Regions from separate parts of the Mesorhizobium sp. B1-1-6 genome, predicted to be linked through region 1. Evidence: riboswitches for the same ligand, from Rfam matches in the RefSeq annotation. Region 1 holds a riboswitch; each other region holds the start of a gene.
The links. Region 1 has a riboswitch for cobalamin ahead of FJ979_RS22610 (ABC transporter ATP-binding protein). Riboswitches for the same ligand answer to the same signal wherever they lie in the genome.

Region 1 (5,158 bases):
ATCGTCCGGCGAAACGCCGGTCAGCGACTCCTCATAGACTTCGCCGGCGAGGCTCTTGACCTCCGCATACGCGGCACTTGCCTTGGGAGTTGGGAAGATCATGCGCACGCGGCGGTCGGCGGCGTCGGAGCGGCGCTCGATCCAGCCGCCCTCCTCCATCCGGTCAACCAGCCGCGAGACGCTGATCGGCTCGATTTCAAGCAGTTCGGCAAGCCGCGCCTGCGAAACGCCCGCTTCCTTGGCGACGCGAACCATCAGGCGCCATTGCGCCGAGGACAGGCCAAGGCCGCTGGCGCGCGCTTCGAAGCGCTTTCGCATCAGCCGCTGCACGTCGTGGATCAAAAATCCCAATCTGTCTACGCCTTCGGAAACCATGAGTGGCATATATAATAAGCGTGCTTATCATTCAAGTCCGGCATTGTTCCAGAAGCCGGCAAACGTGCATGGCAGCCGTGCAGCACAATCATGGCTGCGTCCGATGATTTTCGGCTGCCACTACACCCATCACAAGCGGTTACGGATCAGCATGGTGACAACGAAGAAGGCGCCGAGCGAGCTGGTGATGATGCCGATCGGCAGTTCCTGCGGCGGCAGCAATGTGCGTGCCAGAAGGTCGCTTGCCAGCAACAGCACCGCCCCGAACAGCGCGCAACTTACGATCAGGCGCAGATGCAGCGGACCAGCCAGCGGCCGCGACAGATGCGGGATCATGAGGCCGACGAAGCCGATGACGCCGGCGACCGAAACCAGGATCGCGGTCGAAAACGCGGCGACCAGAAACGTCGCCCGTCGCATTCGCGCCACCGGCACGCCAAGACTTTCGGCGGCATTTTCGCCGGCCAGGAAAGCGTCCAGCCGGCGATGATTCCACAGCCCGTACGCCGCAATCGTGCCGGCCCCAAGCGCACCCAGCCAGATATTGTCCCACCGCGCCAGGCCGAGCCCGCCCATCGTCCAGAACAGCACCGAATGGGCGGCGCGCTGGTCACCGGCAAAGACCAGGTAATTGGTCGGTGCGGTGAACATGAAGGAGACCGCAAGTCCGGCGAGGATCAGCCGTTCGGGGCCTTGTCCCCTCACCCGCGCAACCAGCAAAAGCACAACGCAAGCCGCCAGAATACCGCCGGTGAACGCGGCGATCGGTAGCGTCCAGATCCCGAAACTGTCGCCGAAGACGGTGATGACGGAGACAGCGCCGGCGGCGGCTCCCGACGAGAGACCGAACAGGAACGGATCGGCAAGATCGTTGCGCGTCACTGTCTGCAACAGCGCGCCGACCACGCCCAGGCCGCCGCCGAGACAGATGGCCAGGATGGTGCGCGGCAATCTGAGGTCGACGACGATCCTGCCGACCGGGCCGGACACGTCATGCCCCTTCAATCCGATCGCATGGCCAAGTGCTGCAACGACGTCGCCCAGCGGGATCATCGTCGAACCATAGGCGATCGATAGCAGCGCGAGCGCGGCCATAGCCAACGCGGCCGCCATCATGGCCAATACGAATGCCTTGTGCCGCAAAGTCATCTTCCCGGTTAAAATGCTTCCGGATGCATCGCCCTGGCGATCTTGCCGATCGCTTCGATGTTGGCCGGTCCGGGTGTCAGTTCGGCATAGCGAAGCGCCACGAAGCGTTCGTTCTTGACCGCGTCTGTCTCCTTCATTGCCGGATGCGCTTTCAGGAAATCGAGCAGCTTCCGGTAGCCGCCGCCATCCTGATAGTCGAGCAGGATGAGGAATTGCGGATTGCGCGAGGCCACCGTCTCCCAATCCGTGTTGCCCCAGCTGGTGTCCATGTCGGCCATGATGTTGTCGCCGCCTGCCGCGGAAATCATGGCGTTGGGAATGGCGAACTTGCCTGATGTGAACGGCTTGTCCTCGCCGGAATCATAGAGGAAGACGCGCGTTCCCCTGCGGTCGCCGACCTTGGCCGTGATTTCGGCGAGCTGCGCCTTCCAGCCGGAGACGAGCTTATCCGCTTCGGCCTCCTTGCCGAAGATCTTGCCCAGCTTCTCGACATCGCCATAGAGCAGGTCCATCGAAGCGGCAGGCCGGTTCTTGTCGAGATGGACGCAGCTTTCCGTCAGCACCAGGGTCTTGATGCCGTGTGGCGCCAGCGTATCGGGCGTCACCTCGCCGCCCGGCTTCATGCCGTAATACCAGCCGGCGAAGAAGAAGTCGGGCTCGACAGCGACCAGGTTTTCCAGCGTCGGATATTTGGGCGCCAGTTCGGGGATCGAGCTCTGTTCGGCCTTGAATTCGGGAGTGACCTTGTACCATCCAGTGATGCCGGTCAGGCCGACGATCGACGGCTGCAGCTTCAGTGCGAAGGCCATCTCGGCCATGTTGAGATCGTGAATGACGGCGCGCTTTGGAGGTGCGTCGAAGGTCAGCGGCTTGCCGCAGCTGTCGACCGTCACCGGAAAGGCGAAGGCCGTAGAGCCGAGCAGGGAGAAGGCAAGAGACATGGCAAGGCGTTTCACGGATGTTGCTCCTTGTTGAACAGGATCTGCCGGAAATGGCTTCGATCACGAAGATGGCGCGGCACGGTTCGGAACCTCGAACACCGTCAGCTCGCGGTCCTCCGTCGGGTGGCGCAACCTAAAGACGTCGATACCGAAGATCTCGCGGATCAGCTGCTGGGTGAGTGCTTCCCGTGGCGGCGCCAGCACATGCAACCGGCCATGGCTCATCACCGCGACCCTGGTGGCGAAAGGCGTCACCAGTGCCAGATCGTGCAGCACCGCGATCACGGTCATGCCGAGGCCTGCAACCAGTTCGAGCAACTCGCTGCGCGCCCGCGGGTCGAGATGGTTGGTCGGCTCGTCGAGGAATAGGATCTTCGGCTCCTGCGCGATGGCGCGGGCAAGCTGGGCGCGCTGGCGCTCGCCGCCCGACAGCGAACCGATGGTGCGGCCAAGCAGCGGCAACAGCCCGGTCCGGCGCAGCGCCTCGACGACAATGTCGCGTTCCTCGCTCCTGTGCCTGCGGCCGGTATGCGGAACCCGGCCGAGCTCGACATAATCGATCACCGCCAGCCGTGGATCCGGTTGATCGGTCTGGCCGACGACGGCGATGTGCAGCGCCCGCTCGGCGGTCGAAATCCTGTCCAGCAGGCGCCCGGTGAGCTTCACTTCGCCCGAACTCGGCCGCAGCATGCCCGACAGCATGCGCAGCAATGTCGTCTTGCCGGCGCCGTTGGGACCGATGATGGCGAGACGGTCGCCCGCCGCCACCGAAAGGCTGACCGGATACACCAGATGCAGGCCATCCGCCGCTGCGGCCAGGTCGCGGGCATCGAGAAGCGGCGCGGTCATGGGCAATTCCTTGCAGGGCCTGCCGGAATACGGGCCAGCGTCTTGCCTGCCAATCCTGCCGGACGCTGGCCTGAATTCACCTCGGTGGCGATATCGCGGCAAAGCGTGCACACGATGATGCGATGCATGGGAATGCAGTGAATGCGATCGATGGAACCGTCCAACTTCCGTCACTTTCAAAAATGGCGACGGAAGGAAGCTGGCTTGAACCGGTCGACAAGACCGAACCCCGCGTCTCCTCCCGGCACACCCCGTCCGGTCAACTCATGCAGATGGCAGGTCTCCTGGCTCGCGGGTCGTTGCGCCATCCTGCCTTCCCAGCCTTGCCGGCCAGTGGCTTCTCGGATTTTGCTCGCCGCTTACAGTTGCGGGGGCAGCCATGGCTTCGACCCGAAAATCGGGCCTCACCATGTTCCCTTTTCACCCCTCGCCTTGCGGCGCGGGGACCATCACGAGTCGCAGCCTAGGATGCAGGCAGCGTCGAGGCAAGGTCGATGCATGTTCTGTTATAACGATACAAACGTGTGGTCAATCACTATCGCGCGCCACCAGTTCCAGCGGCCAGACCTCGCGAATGATCTCTGGCCCTTTCGCGCCGGCGAAAGCCGGGAGCGAGGCGAGCAGGATTTCGCCGAGCCGCCGCCCCATCGGGTCAAGGCTCGGACGAAAGCCGGTCAGCGCCGGCGAGAAATAACGGCAGAGCGGCGTGTCGACGATGACGATCACCGCGACATCCTGCCCGGGCTTGATCCCCATTTCGGCGAGCGCTTTGCAGCCGCCGAGCGCCATCGAGTCGTTGTTGAAGATAATCGCGGTCGGCGGATCCTTCGACCGCATGACTTGCGGTGTCACCGCGTAGCCACCGGCTTCGTTGATAAAACCGTCCACAATCAGGCCGGGATCGACTTCGATGCCGTGCCGCCGCAGCGCCTTGCAATAACCCTCCAGAAACAGATAACCGAAATTCAGGTCAAGCGACGGCCGGATGGCGGCGATGCGGCGGTGGCCACGCGCAACCAGCCGGTCGACCGCATCGGCGCCCGCCTTCTCGAAATCCAGATCCAGAGAGGGATAGCTGTCGTCGCCGGACCGGCTTCGGCCGAGCGTCGCGAAGGGAAAGCCGGCCTTGCTCAGATAGTCGATGCGATCGTCCTCGCGCCGCGTCCAGGCCAGTACGACGGCATCGGCACGACGCGTCTCGACGACGCGGCGCAGCCGCTCCTGTTGATAATCCGCCGGCGCGCCCATGACGATGATCAGGTCCAGCCCGCACTCGGCCAATGTCGCTTGCAGTCCGGTGAGGAACGGAATGAAGAACGGCTCGCCATACTGCTGGTCGCCCGGATGCGGCTGCAGCATGAAAGCCACGGCATGGGTGGTGCCGCGGCGTAGGTTCCTGCCCGAGTGGTTCGGTGAATAATTGAGCTTCCGGGCCGCCTCGAGCACGCGCTGGCGTGTCTCGGCGTTCACGTCGGCGCGCCCGTTAAGCGCGCGCGAGACTGTACCGATCGAAATGTTCAGGTGCCGCGCAAGATCGTGAATGCTGGACGCCAAGACCTCCCCCTCCTGCTTCTGGCTAGCACCAGCCGGTCGTGCGGCCAAGGCGTTTCAGAGCCGACGGTACAAATCCGATTGACAATATATGCCATCGGGTGTGTCATCGTAAACGTTTACGGAAGTCATTTACGGACTGCCGTGGGTGCCAGCCAGGAGGGGTTGGCCGGAGGAGCGCTGGATGATGCACGTCGTCCTGGTCGGGTGCGGAGCCATGAGCAAAACCTGGCTCGAGGCCATCAGCCAATCCCCTGCCGTCAAGATCGTCGGTCTCGTCGACCTCGACGCCG
Region 2 (5,158 bases), on a different contig from region 1:
GATGCAGCGAGCATAGAACTTCCACCAGCCGAAGGCGGTCAGGCCGGGATCGGTGTAGCCGAAGAATTCCAGGTCCCAGGTGAAATGGTAGCTCGCCATGGCGATCAGCGCGATGCCGCGCAGCATGTCGATGGCGACGATGCGCTTGGTCCTCGGCAACTCCGCTGTGGGCATGGTCGGCGTCTGGATGCTCATGGTCTCGCGATCTGATTCAGCCCCGCACGAGGACTATCACGGTTACGCCGGACAAAAGAAGGCCGTGAGCTTCGATACAGACAGTCAGCCGGCGCTGCATGAGGCACCCCTTTAGGCCAGCACCGGAAAGCCTTTGACCGGCTTCGTTTTTATCCGGGGCACGTCGGTTTCCTGTTACCGGTCGCGAACTGATGGCCGCAGATTGGCTGCTGATTCTGCTTTGGGGAAGCAATGTCCACGCATGTGCGCCATCCGATCTGGCTACCGGCCCTCAAGGCCGCGGATGCCCGCACCTTCGCCTCGCTCTACGCGGTCGAATCCTTCGCTCGCGCCACGGTGTCGAGCGTCATCCCGATCCAGGCCTACGAAATCCTCCACAACGAGCAGATCGTCTCGATCCTCTACACCATCGTGGCGATGCTCGGCCTGTCGGTGACCCTGTTCATGCCGATGCTGATCCAGCGCTTCGCACGGCGCTGGGTCTACACGGCGGGCGCCTGCCTGCTGGCGATCGGCTCGTTGTTCTTCGTCACGCATACGCTCGCCGGGCAATTGGCCGGTATGCTGTGCCGTGTCATGGGCGCCAGCGCGCTGTCGATCACGCTCAACCTCTACATCATGGACCACATCCGCAAGACCGATTTCATGCAGGCCGAATCGCTGCGCATGGCGTGGTCGATGTTTGCCTGGACGGGTGGGCCGACGCTCGGCATCTTTCTCTACACACGCTTCGGCATCTATGCCGCGCATGGCGCGGTCGCCGTATTCGCCTTGGCCCTGCTGGCGTTGTTCTGGACCTACCGGCTCGGCGACAATCCCTCGATCCGGCCGGGCAAGACGCGCCCGGTCAACCCGCTAGCCAATATCGGCCGCTTCGTCGCGCAGCCGAGGCTGAGGCTGGCCTGGCTGATCGCCTTCGGCCGCTCCTGCTTCTGGACGACATTTTTCGTCTATGGCCCGCTGTTCATGGTCATCACCGGTGAGGGCGAACTTGCCGGCGGCATTCTGGTTTCGGCAGGCAACGCGCTTTTGTTCATGGCGATTTTCTGGGGCAAGGCCGGCAAGCGCTTCGGCGGCCGCAGGACCATGACTTTTGCCTATTTCGCCATGTCGGTGGTGCTGCTGGCGGCGGGTGCCGTCGGCGAAAGCGCGCCGCTCGTCACCGGCGCCTTCCTGCTGTGCGGCGCCTTCTTCACCATCGCGCTCGACGCGCTGGGCTCGACCGCCTTCATGCGCTCGGTCCGCTCTTATGAGCGGGCGCAGATGGCTGCGGTCTACCGCACTTATCTCGACTTTTCCGAACTGACGCCGCCGCTGGTCTACTCGGTGGTGCTGGCCTTTTTCGGACTGGGCTCGGTTTTCGTCACGCTCGGCCTGCTTGCGGCGGTCTGCGGTTATGTCACCTGGCGGTATCTGCCGAAGTCGCTGTGAAGCTTACGGCGCAAGCGCAGCATGTCGTTCGCGTACCCAATCGTGGAAGCGGTGGAGGTCGTACTCCTCCGGCATCAGCACGCCGGCCTTATGGCGCATGGAGCGCAGCCCTTTCTGGTTGACCTCGCAGATCGCGGCATCCTCCTCCAGCACCTGGGTGCCGAATCCGACGATGTTGTCGATATCGGTCGCGGCGAGCGCCTCGGGCGCGAACAGCCATTCGGCGGTCAATTCGGTCTGCTCTGGTCCGAGCGGCGCCAGCCGCACGGTTCTGACATAGTCGACATGACCGACGATGAACATCGAGGGCAGGCTGGTGACGTAGGTCTGGCCGGCGGCGTGCTCAGCCGGTGTCAGGCCGGCGAAGACCGGCCCGTGCGTCCGCCCATCGCGCGACCATGTTTCGGCCCCGGCGCGCAGCCCGCCGGAAAACTCCGGCGCGTCGTTGTCAGCGTGGAGGGTCCATTCGGGATCGTCGTGGCGGCTCATCAGGCCGCGGCCATAGATCGGCACCAGCCGCGACAGGTCCTTGTGGACGCCAGGACAATGAAGGCACTCGTTGAAGTTCTCCCAAAAGACCTTCCAATTGCAGTTCATCACCTTGCGCAGCGCATGGCCGGTGACCAGCGCCTCCAGCGGCCAACTGCCAAGATTGCCGGAGGCGGGGTCGAAGGAGGCCTGCGCCGAGCCGGCCGCATCCTTTTGCAGGTTGATGAACACGAAGCCGCGCCACACCGAAAGTGCGACGCCATAAAGCGGATGATCGGCCTTGTCGAAGCCGTCCGGCAGCGATTTCGACGGCACGCGCACGAGGTCGCCGCGAAGCGAATAGGACCAGGCGTGGTAAGGGCAGGTGATCAGTCGCGCCTTCAGTCGGCCCTCGCTCACCTGGCAGAGCTGCGAGCCGCGATGCCGGCAAGTGTTGTGGAAAGCGCGCAACTCGCCGGTTTCGTCGCGCAGCAAGACGATCTCCTGTGTGCCGACGCGGAAGGTGCGGAAATCCAGGGGGTGGGCCAGCTCGGCCTCGCGGCAGACGAGCAGCCAGCTCCGATACCAGATGGCGTCGAGATCCTGTTGATAGGCGCCTGCATCCCAATAGGCCGCCGACGGCAACGTCGCTTCCGCCCGGGTCAAACCATTGTGGGATGCGGGGTTGCTCGAGCTGGGCTGCATGGCTGGCTTCCTGTGATGCGCGCAAGCCGACACCTGGCCGGCAAGATTGTCAATTGGGGCATCGGCGGTTCCAGGACAGCACGGCGTATTCGCGATGGTTGCTGGCGGAATTTGGTTTGCCGCGAGCGCCGATTCTGCCTATAGTCCAGTCTGTCGTCGGTTCCGTTTGGAACCAAGAGGGAATGCGGTGCGGGCTGACCTGTCGCCCAAAGCCGTCGCTGCCCCCGCAACTGTGTGCGGTAGTCCTCTCCATATGCCACTGAAGATTTTCTTCGGGAAGGTGGGGAAGGGCGCTGATCCGCGAGCCAGGAGACCTGCCGGCGACAGGAAACTGACTTCGATGCCCTCGGGTGGAGGGTGAAAGGACAAGGCATGAATACCGCTTCCGTCTCTCTCGGCGCCTCCGTCTCCTCGCAATCGCGCCTCATGCAGCTTGCGCTCGCGGCGCTGCTCGGCCTTTTCGTTGTCGGCTTTGTCGGGTTCTCGCATATCGATGCGGTCCACAATGCCGCCCACGACTATCGCCACTCGATGGCGTTTCCCTGCCACTGATAGGGATTTGACATCATGAACCTGTTTCGCAACGTCGTGTTCATCGCGGCGATCGCAGGGCTCGTGGCCGGTGTCGTTCTCGCCTGCATGCAGGCCTATGCCACCGTGCCGTTGATCCTGAAGGCGGAAGTCTACGAACAGGCCGGCGGCGGCCACCACCACGACCATACCGCACCGGCCCCGACCGACAACAACGCCATGAACTCTGCCGCCCCGGCGGGCAATGCCATGAGCTCCGCCGCGCCGGCAGCCGCTGAAGCTGTTCCGGCTGAAGAGGAAGGCTGGGCGCCGGCCGACGGCTTCGAGCGCTTCGCCTTCAGCGTGCTTGCCAACATCGTCACCGGCATCGGCTTCGCGCTGGTCCTGGTCGCGGTTTCGGAATTCGCCGGCGGCATCGGCAACTGGCGCCAGGGCGTGTTCTGGGGACTGGCCGGCTTTGCCGTGTTCACGCTGGCGCCGGGCCTCGACCTGCCGCCGGAACTGCCGGCCATGCCTGCCGCCGAGCTTCTGCCACGCCAGATCTGGTGGACGGCGACGGTGGCGGCGACGGCGATCGGCCTTGCCCTGATCGCCTTCCGCAAATCACTGCCGCTGGCGATTCTGGGCGTGGTGTTGATCGTCGCGCCGCATATTGTCGGCGCGCCGCAGCCGGACAGTTTCGAGACGCCGATTCCGGAAGGCCTGCACCATCAGTTCGTGGTGGCGGTAACCGTAACCAACCTGGTGTTCTGGCTCGTGCTCGGCGCTGTCGTCGGCGTGGTGCGCGGACGCTTCACCGGCAGCGCGACGAGCCTGCGCGACAGCTTTGCCTGATCGCGGAAGACTGACCTTCATCATCGGCGGTGCGCGCTCCGGCAAGAGCGCGCACGCCGAAACGCTGATGACGGCCTTGCCTTCGCCATGGACCTACATCGCCACGGCGCAAGCCTATGACGACGAGATGCGGCAGCGCATCGCGTTGCACCGGTCGCGGCGCGGCGAGGGCTGGACGACCATCGATGCACCGCTTGGCCTTGTCGGTGCACTCGAGGCCCTACCGGAGGACCAGCCGGTCCTTGTCGACTGCCTGACGCTCTGGCTGACCAATCACATGCTGGCCGATCATGATGTAGAGGCCGAATGTCGGCGGCTGGCTGACATGCTGTCGCGGCCGCGCGGACCCTGGTTCGTGGTATCCAACGAGGTCGGGCAAGGCATCGTGCCCGACAATGCGCTGGGGCGCCGGTTCCGCGACGCCGCCGGCCGGCTCAACCAGCAGGTCGCGGCGATTGCCGAGACCGTGCTTTTGATGGTGGCGGGGCTGCCGCTCAAGGTGAAGTGACATGACCGACATCGACGAAAAGGACGAAGAGCGCCACCGCGCCAAGATGGCCAAGCGCAAGGCGGTCCAAGACGCCGAGGTGGCGAGCAAGACGGTCGAAAAGGGGCTGCTGATCGTCAACACCGGCCCGGGCAAAGGCAAGACCACGGCTGCCTTTGGCCTGGCGCTGCGGATGCTGGGCTACGGCAAGCGCGTCGGCGTCGTCCAGTTCATCAAGGGCAAATGGCATACGGGTGAGAAGGAGGCCTTCGCCGCCTTCGGCGACCGCGTCGTCTGGCACGCGATGGGCCAGGGGTTCACCTGGGAGACGCAGGATCTGAAGCGCGACATCGCGGCGGCCGAGGCCGCCTGGGCCAAGGCGCTGGAGCTGATGGCCGATCCGTCGATCAGTCTCGTCGTGCTCGACGAACTCAACATCGCGCTGCGCTACGAGTATCTCGATCTGGACAAGGTGGTTGCCGCGCTGAAAGCGCGCCGCGAGGGCCT
Region 3 (5,158 bases), on a different contig from region 1:
GTTCCTGGAGGTCGTGCAGCATCGCCAGCACGCTGGATGGCACATCCAACCCGACCGCATAGCCGGTGCGGCCGGGAGCGCTCGGGTAATCGGGGATCAGAATGGCGACCTTGCGCTCGGCGCGCGGCGTTTCCCGAAGCCTGATGAAGGCCGCGACCCGGTCCGCCACCTGTTCGACGCGATCGGGCTCCGGCCGGTTGGCAAAGGCGCGGTGGCCGAGCGCCGGGTCGGTCTCGCTTTCGCCCTTGAACGAAACGGCGCCGGCGAGGATGCGGCCGTCCAGTTCGGGCAGAACGACATGCATGGCGAGGTCGGCGGGGGCCAGCCCGCGCTGGTTCTTCTCCCATACGTCGCGGCGGGTGGTGGCGACGATGACCTGGAAGACGGGAACGCCGGCGCGGTCGAACAGGGTTTCGACGCCGGGTTCGGCGCCGGACGCGAAAGCGGTCGCGGTGATGATGGCGGCGGGCTTGGGCTGGGCAATCGCGGTTTCAACAAAAGCCAGAGATTCCGGGTCTTTCAGGCTGGAGACAAAGATCGGCACCGGCAGCATGCCGCGCTGCCGTAGCGCCTCGAAAAGCGCGTCGATGGGCGCGACATCGGCGGCGAGCAGCATCGAGCGGTAGAAGAGGATGGGAATCACGGGTGGGTTGACGTTGCCGGCGTCGAGTTCCGTCACACCCCCCTCTGTCCTACCGGACATCTCCCCCGCAAGGGGGGAGATTGCTCTTTCATCGACGATTTCGCCTATCGCGGATGGTCGAGATAAATCCCTGTCCAAGGGGACAGAAGAGGAGCCGGCCTTGATGACAGCCGATCTCCCCCCTTGCGGAGGAGATGTCCTGCCGGACAGAGGGGGGTGTGAAGGATCGTCAACATTCGATAAGTCCGGCTTCTCCACGACTCCGCGCCCCGGCTCATAAAACCCGGCTTTCGGCACGCTTACCGGCTCGGCAATCTCGCCATCAGACCCCGCCAACCGCGCCAGCCTGCGCACCAGCGCGCTCATATTGGCCGGGCCGCCCTGGCGGAAATAATTGAGCAGCCCGTCCAGTTCCTCGCGCGGCAGCGTCGAGGCTTCGATCAGCCTGATATCCTCGTCGTGGCTTTCACCGGGAAGTAGTGCCAGCTTTATGCCACGCTCACGGGCAACCACGGCCAACTGGTCGCAGCCGTAGCGCCACCACTCGTAACCGCCGAGAATACGCACCAGAATGACTTTGGCGTGACGGGCGACGCTGTCGATCCAGAGGTCGACGGACATGGGGTGGCGCAGGTCGCGCAGCGCGGCCAGCCGCATCGTGGGCAGCCGATCGGCGTCGCCTTTCCAGGCCGCTGCCAGTCCGGCCAGGTCGCTGTCCGTGAAGGACAGCGCCACCATTTCCGCCGGCGTCTGCCGCAGATCGACCGGCTCGGCGAGATCGTCGAGCGAGGCGGATGTGGTGGTGAGGATGTGCATCGCGGTCGGTGTTGCCTCAGCCGGCGAGGATATGCTCGATCGCCGGGCGGTTCAGCCCCTTGAGGCCGATGACGACCAGGCGCGAGCGGCGGTCGTCGTCAGCCGTCCAGGCGCGGTCATAATAATGATTGACGCGCGGACCGACCGCCTGCAGCAACAGCCGCATCGGCTTGCCGCCGACCTCGACGAAGCCTTTCACCCGCAGCACGTTCTCCTGTTCGGCGGCGGTCGCGACGCGCTTTGCCAGGTCGTCCGGGTTGGCGATCGAGGGGATGTCGACGATGAACGTATCGAAGTCGTCGTGCTCGTGGTCGAAGGCGCCGTCATGATGGGACTTGCGGTTCTCGATGTCGTCCTCGACGGCGAGGCCTAGCCCGAGCAGCACGGACGGATCGACCTTGCCATGAGCCGTCGGCACGACCTTCACGGCGCGGGCGGAGTGTTCGCCAATGATGGCGTTGGCGCGAGCCGAACCTGCGGCATCCATCAGGTCGCTCTTCGACAGGATGATGAGGTCGGCGCAGGCGATCTGGTCCTCGAACACCTCCTCGACGGGGTCGTCGTGGTCCAGTGTCTGGTCCTGCGCGCGTTGCGCCTGCAGGGCGTCCATGTCGTTGGCGACGCGCCCCTCGGCCAATGCCGGACCGTCGACCACGGCGATTACGCCGTCGACTGTCACCCGGCTCTTCACTGTCGGCCACTGGAAGGCCTGGACCAGCGGCTTGGGCAGAGCCAAGCCTGAGGTCTCGATCAGGATGTGGTCGACCTTCGGCGTCAGCGACAGGATCTGGTCGAGCGCCGGGACGAAATCGTCGGCGACGGTGCAGCAGATGCAGCCATTGGCCAGTTCGACGATGTTTTCCTCCGGGCAGGTGTCGATGCCGCAGCCCTTGAGGATCTCGCCGTCGATTCCGATGTCGCCGAATTCGTTGACGATGATGGCGATCCGCTTGCCGCCCGCGTTCTCCAGGAGATGGCGGACCAGCGTGGTCTTGCCGGCACCCAGGAAGCCGGTGACCACGGTACAGGGGACGCGGGAGAGAGTGGCGGCGGAAACTGCGGCGGTCATGATCAGTCCTTCAGCATGTCGAGGGGAGGAATGCGGGCGACGAGGCCGCGCTTGAGGGAATCCGGGCGACCACGCCACGGAATGAGGCCGTTGGTCGAAGCGGCGAAGAGTTTCGCGCCGGTGACGAGATCGGCGCCGCTGGCGATGTTCAGGTCGCCGAAGACATAACTCCAGCAGCCGTCGCGAAGAATCGCGGCACTGAGACGGCGCTTGCAGTTGCCGAGGCATTCGACGGTGCGGACACGGACATTGTCGGCCGTTGCGGCTTGGCGCGTATCTTGAGCCAAAACTTCGCCGGCGCGGGGATGGGCATCGGAACCGGTCTCGTCGCGGCAGGAAGCGCAGATGATGACAGTGACGCCGGCCAAGGCGTCGCTATCGCCAGACAAGTCGCTATCGCCAGACAAAATGTCCGCTGTTTCAGCCGGGAAACTGCTGTCGCGTTCCAAATTGGGCTCCTTGCCCGGAAAACCCGCCGGGCGATCGGATTCTTATGTCTCAGACGGCAGGTCTCCTGGCTCGCGGGTCATCGCCTTCGTGCCGCCTTCCCGGGACCGTCCCAGTGGTTTTCGGCCTTGGCTCGTCGCTTACAGTTGCGGGGACAGCCGCGGATTTGAAATCGAGATTTCGCACCGCATTCCCTCTTGGCTCCTCCCTTTGCCGAGAGGAGACCGTCTGGAATGGATTTAGGCTCTTGCAGGCGGCGGTGTCAACGCGCGTCTACGACACGGCAATGTCGGCGAGCGGCTGCCCAAGGTCGCCGGCGGGCGTAACCTCGATCCGTTCGAGGCCGAGCCAGCCCTGCATCTGCGTCAATTCCTGGAAGAGTTGCGCGGCGGTTTCAGGCGGCGCGCCGGGCTCGGCATAGGCCGCGTGGACGCGTAGCACGCTGGCCGGCCGGTCGGCCTTGAGGTCGACGCGCGCCACGATCCTGTCGCCGAGCAGGAACGGCAGGACGTAATAGCCGTATTGCCGTTTTTCGGCAGGGGTGTAGATTTCTATGCGGTAGTGGAAATCGAACAGCCGCTCCGTGCGCGAGCGCTCGAAAACGACCGGATCGAACGGCGCCAGCAAGGCGCGGGCCTCGATTTTTCGTGGAATACGAGCCTCCTTATGGAGGTAAGCCGGTTTGTTCCAGCCCTCGACACGCACCGGCACCAGCTCGCCTGTTTCAACCAGCTCCTCCAGCCGGCCCTTCATGTCGGCCGGCGACAGGCGGAAATAGTCGCGCAGGTCGCTTGCTGTCGCGACGCCATGAGCGCGGGCGGATATCCGCAGCAATTCCCGATGCGCGTCCTCGGCTGACGGCACCGGCAGATCGAGGATCGCCTGCGGCAGCACGCGCTCGGGCAGATCGTAGAAGCGTTCGAAGCCACGGCGGTGCGCGGTGGTGATGCGTCCTGCCCAGAACAGCCATTCGAAGGCATGCTTGGCGTGGCTCCAGCCCCACCAGCCGCCGGACCCTTTCTGGCCTTCGAGCGCGGAGGCGGCGATCGGGCCGCGCTCCGCGACCTCGCGGTAGATCTCTTCGATATAGGCGGCGTGCTCGCGGCCCCATTTGGCGAGACCCAGATACATTTCATCGCCACGCTCGGCGCGCTGCATGCGCCAACGCATCAGGGGATAGGTCTCGACCGGCAGGAAGGAAGCCTCGTGCGCCCAGTATTCGAAAACCGTGCGCTTGCGCGTGACGGCGGCGTTGTCGAGCAAGGCGAACGGGTAGGGGCCAAGGCGCGAGTAGAGCGGCATGTAGTGAGCGCGCACCACCGCGCTGACGGAATCGATCTGCAGCAGGCCGGTGCGCGAGAGCACGCGGGCGAAGTGGCGTCGGTCGGGCGTGCCGGCGGGGCGGGGATCAGTGAACCCTTGGGCGGCGAGCGCGATGCGCCGGGCCGTGGCAAGCGAGATCTTTTCCTTCATTCGGATGCGACTCTGATGGCTTGTTGAGCGTCGTTCGGACAGTTGATTCCGGCCATGCTAGCAGGGTTTTGGCGGCAACTCTGTCAGGAGAGAAAAGTGGAGTAAAAAGCGAAGGAAATCAGACAGGAGCGGATCGGACCAGTTTCTTCCCTTATGCCGTCCAGGCCAGTGTTTTGAACAAGGTTTGACTTGCTTCGCCGGAAGCGCTGCGCTAACCCTCGCCGCGTTGCAGCAAAGGCCCCTTAAAACGGTTCAGCGGTTAAACTGTCACGCTTCCGAAATGGGGTCTGGTGCTGTAATCAAAATGGATTGGCGCCAACGGAAAGCCGCAGCATGAACGCACTTCTCAGTTCGTACCTGCCCATCGTCCTGTTTATCGCAGTGGCGGCGGCTGTCGGCGTCGCGCTTATCGTGGCGCCGTTCCTGGTGGCCTACCGCAATCCCGACCCGGAAAAGCTTTCCGCCTACGAATGCGGGTTCAACTCGTTCGATGACGCCCGTATGAAGTTCGACATCCGCTTCTACCTGGTGTCGATCCTGTTCATCATCTTCGACCTGGAAGTGGCCTTCCTGTTTCCGTGGGCGGTGTCGTTCTCGAAAATCGGCATGCTCGGTTTCTGGTCGATGATGGTGTTTTTGGCGGTGCTGACCATCGGCTTTGCCTATGAATGGAAAAAAGGAGCGCTCGAATGGGATTGAGCGACAGTTCC

Region 2: linked by a shared signal. The riboswitch ahead of FJ979_RS01550 (CbtB-domain containing protein) and the one ahead of FJ979_RS22610 (ABC transporter ATP-binding protein) in region 1 are both predicted to bind cobalamin.
Region 3: linked by a shared signal. The riboswitch ahead of FJ979_RS01720 (DUF1636 family protein) and the one ahead of FJ979_RS22610 (ABC transporter ATP-binding protein) in region 1 are both predicted to bind cobalamin.

What each region holds. Positions count from the first base shown of each region.
Region 1 covers NZ_VFWR01000011.1:224,983-230,140, forward strand. Annotated here, with positions in the region: gene FJ979_RS22595 (MarR family winged helix-turn-helix transcriptional regulator) at 1-375, opposite strand, end outside; gene FJ979_RS22600 (iron ABC transporter permease) at 505-1,524, opposite strand; gene FJ979_RS22605 (ABC transporter substrate-binding protein) at 1,533-2,480, opposite strand; gene FJ979_RS22610 (ABC transporter ATP-binding protein) at 2,526-3,314, opposite strand; cobalamin riboswitch at 3,571-3,780, opposite strand; gene FJ979_RS22615 (LacI family DNA-binding transcriptional regulator) at 3,843-4,868, opposite strand; gene FJ979_RS22620 (Gfo/Idh/MocA family oxidoreductase) at 5,050-5,158, shown strand, end outside.
Region 2 covers NZ_VFWR01000001.1:322,292-327,449, reverse strand. Annotated here, with positions in the region: gene FJ979_RS01565 (DUF1624 domain-containing protein) at 1-195, opposite strand, end outside; gene FJ979_RS01560 (MFS transporter) at 427-1,626, shown strand; gene FJ979_RS01555 (aromatic ring-hydroxylating dioxygenase subunit alpha) at 1,630-2,799, opposite strand; cobalamin riboswitch at 2,940-3,136, shown strand; gene FJ979_RS01550 (CbtB-domain containing protein) at 3,172-3,351, shown strand; gene FJ979_RS01545 (CbtA family protein) at 3,367-4,164, shown strand; gene cobU (bifunctional adenosylcobinamide kinase/adenosylcobinamide-phosphate guanylyltransferase) at 4,157-4,672, shown strand; gene cobO (cob(I)yrinic acid a,c-diamide adenosyltransferase) at 4,674-5,158, shown strand, end outside.
Region 3 covers NZ_VFWR01000001.1:356,975-362,132, reverse strand. Annotated here, with positions in the region: gene FJ979_RS01730 (cobaltochelatase subunit CobN) at 1-1,459, opposite strand, end outside; gene cobW (cobalamin biosynthesis protein CobW) at 1,476-2,528, opposite strand; gene FJ979_RS01720 (DUF1636 family protein) at 2,531-2,977, opposite strand; cobalamin riboswitch at 3,015-3,219, opposite strand; gene FJ979_RS01715 (winged helix-turn-helix domain-containing protein) at 3,249-4,448, opposite strand; gene FJ979_RS01710 (NADH-quinone oxidoreductase subunit A) at 4,782-5,147, shown strand; gene FJ979_RS01705 (NADH-quinone oxidoreductase subunit B) at 5,138-5,158, shown strand, end outside.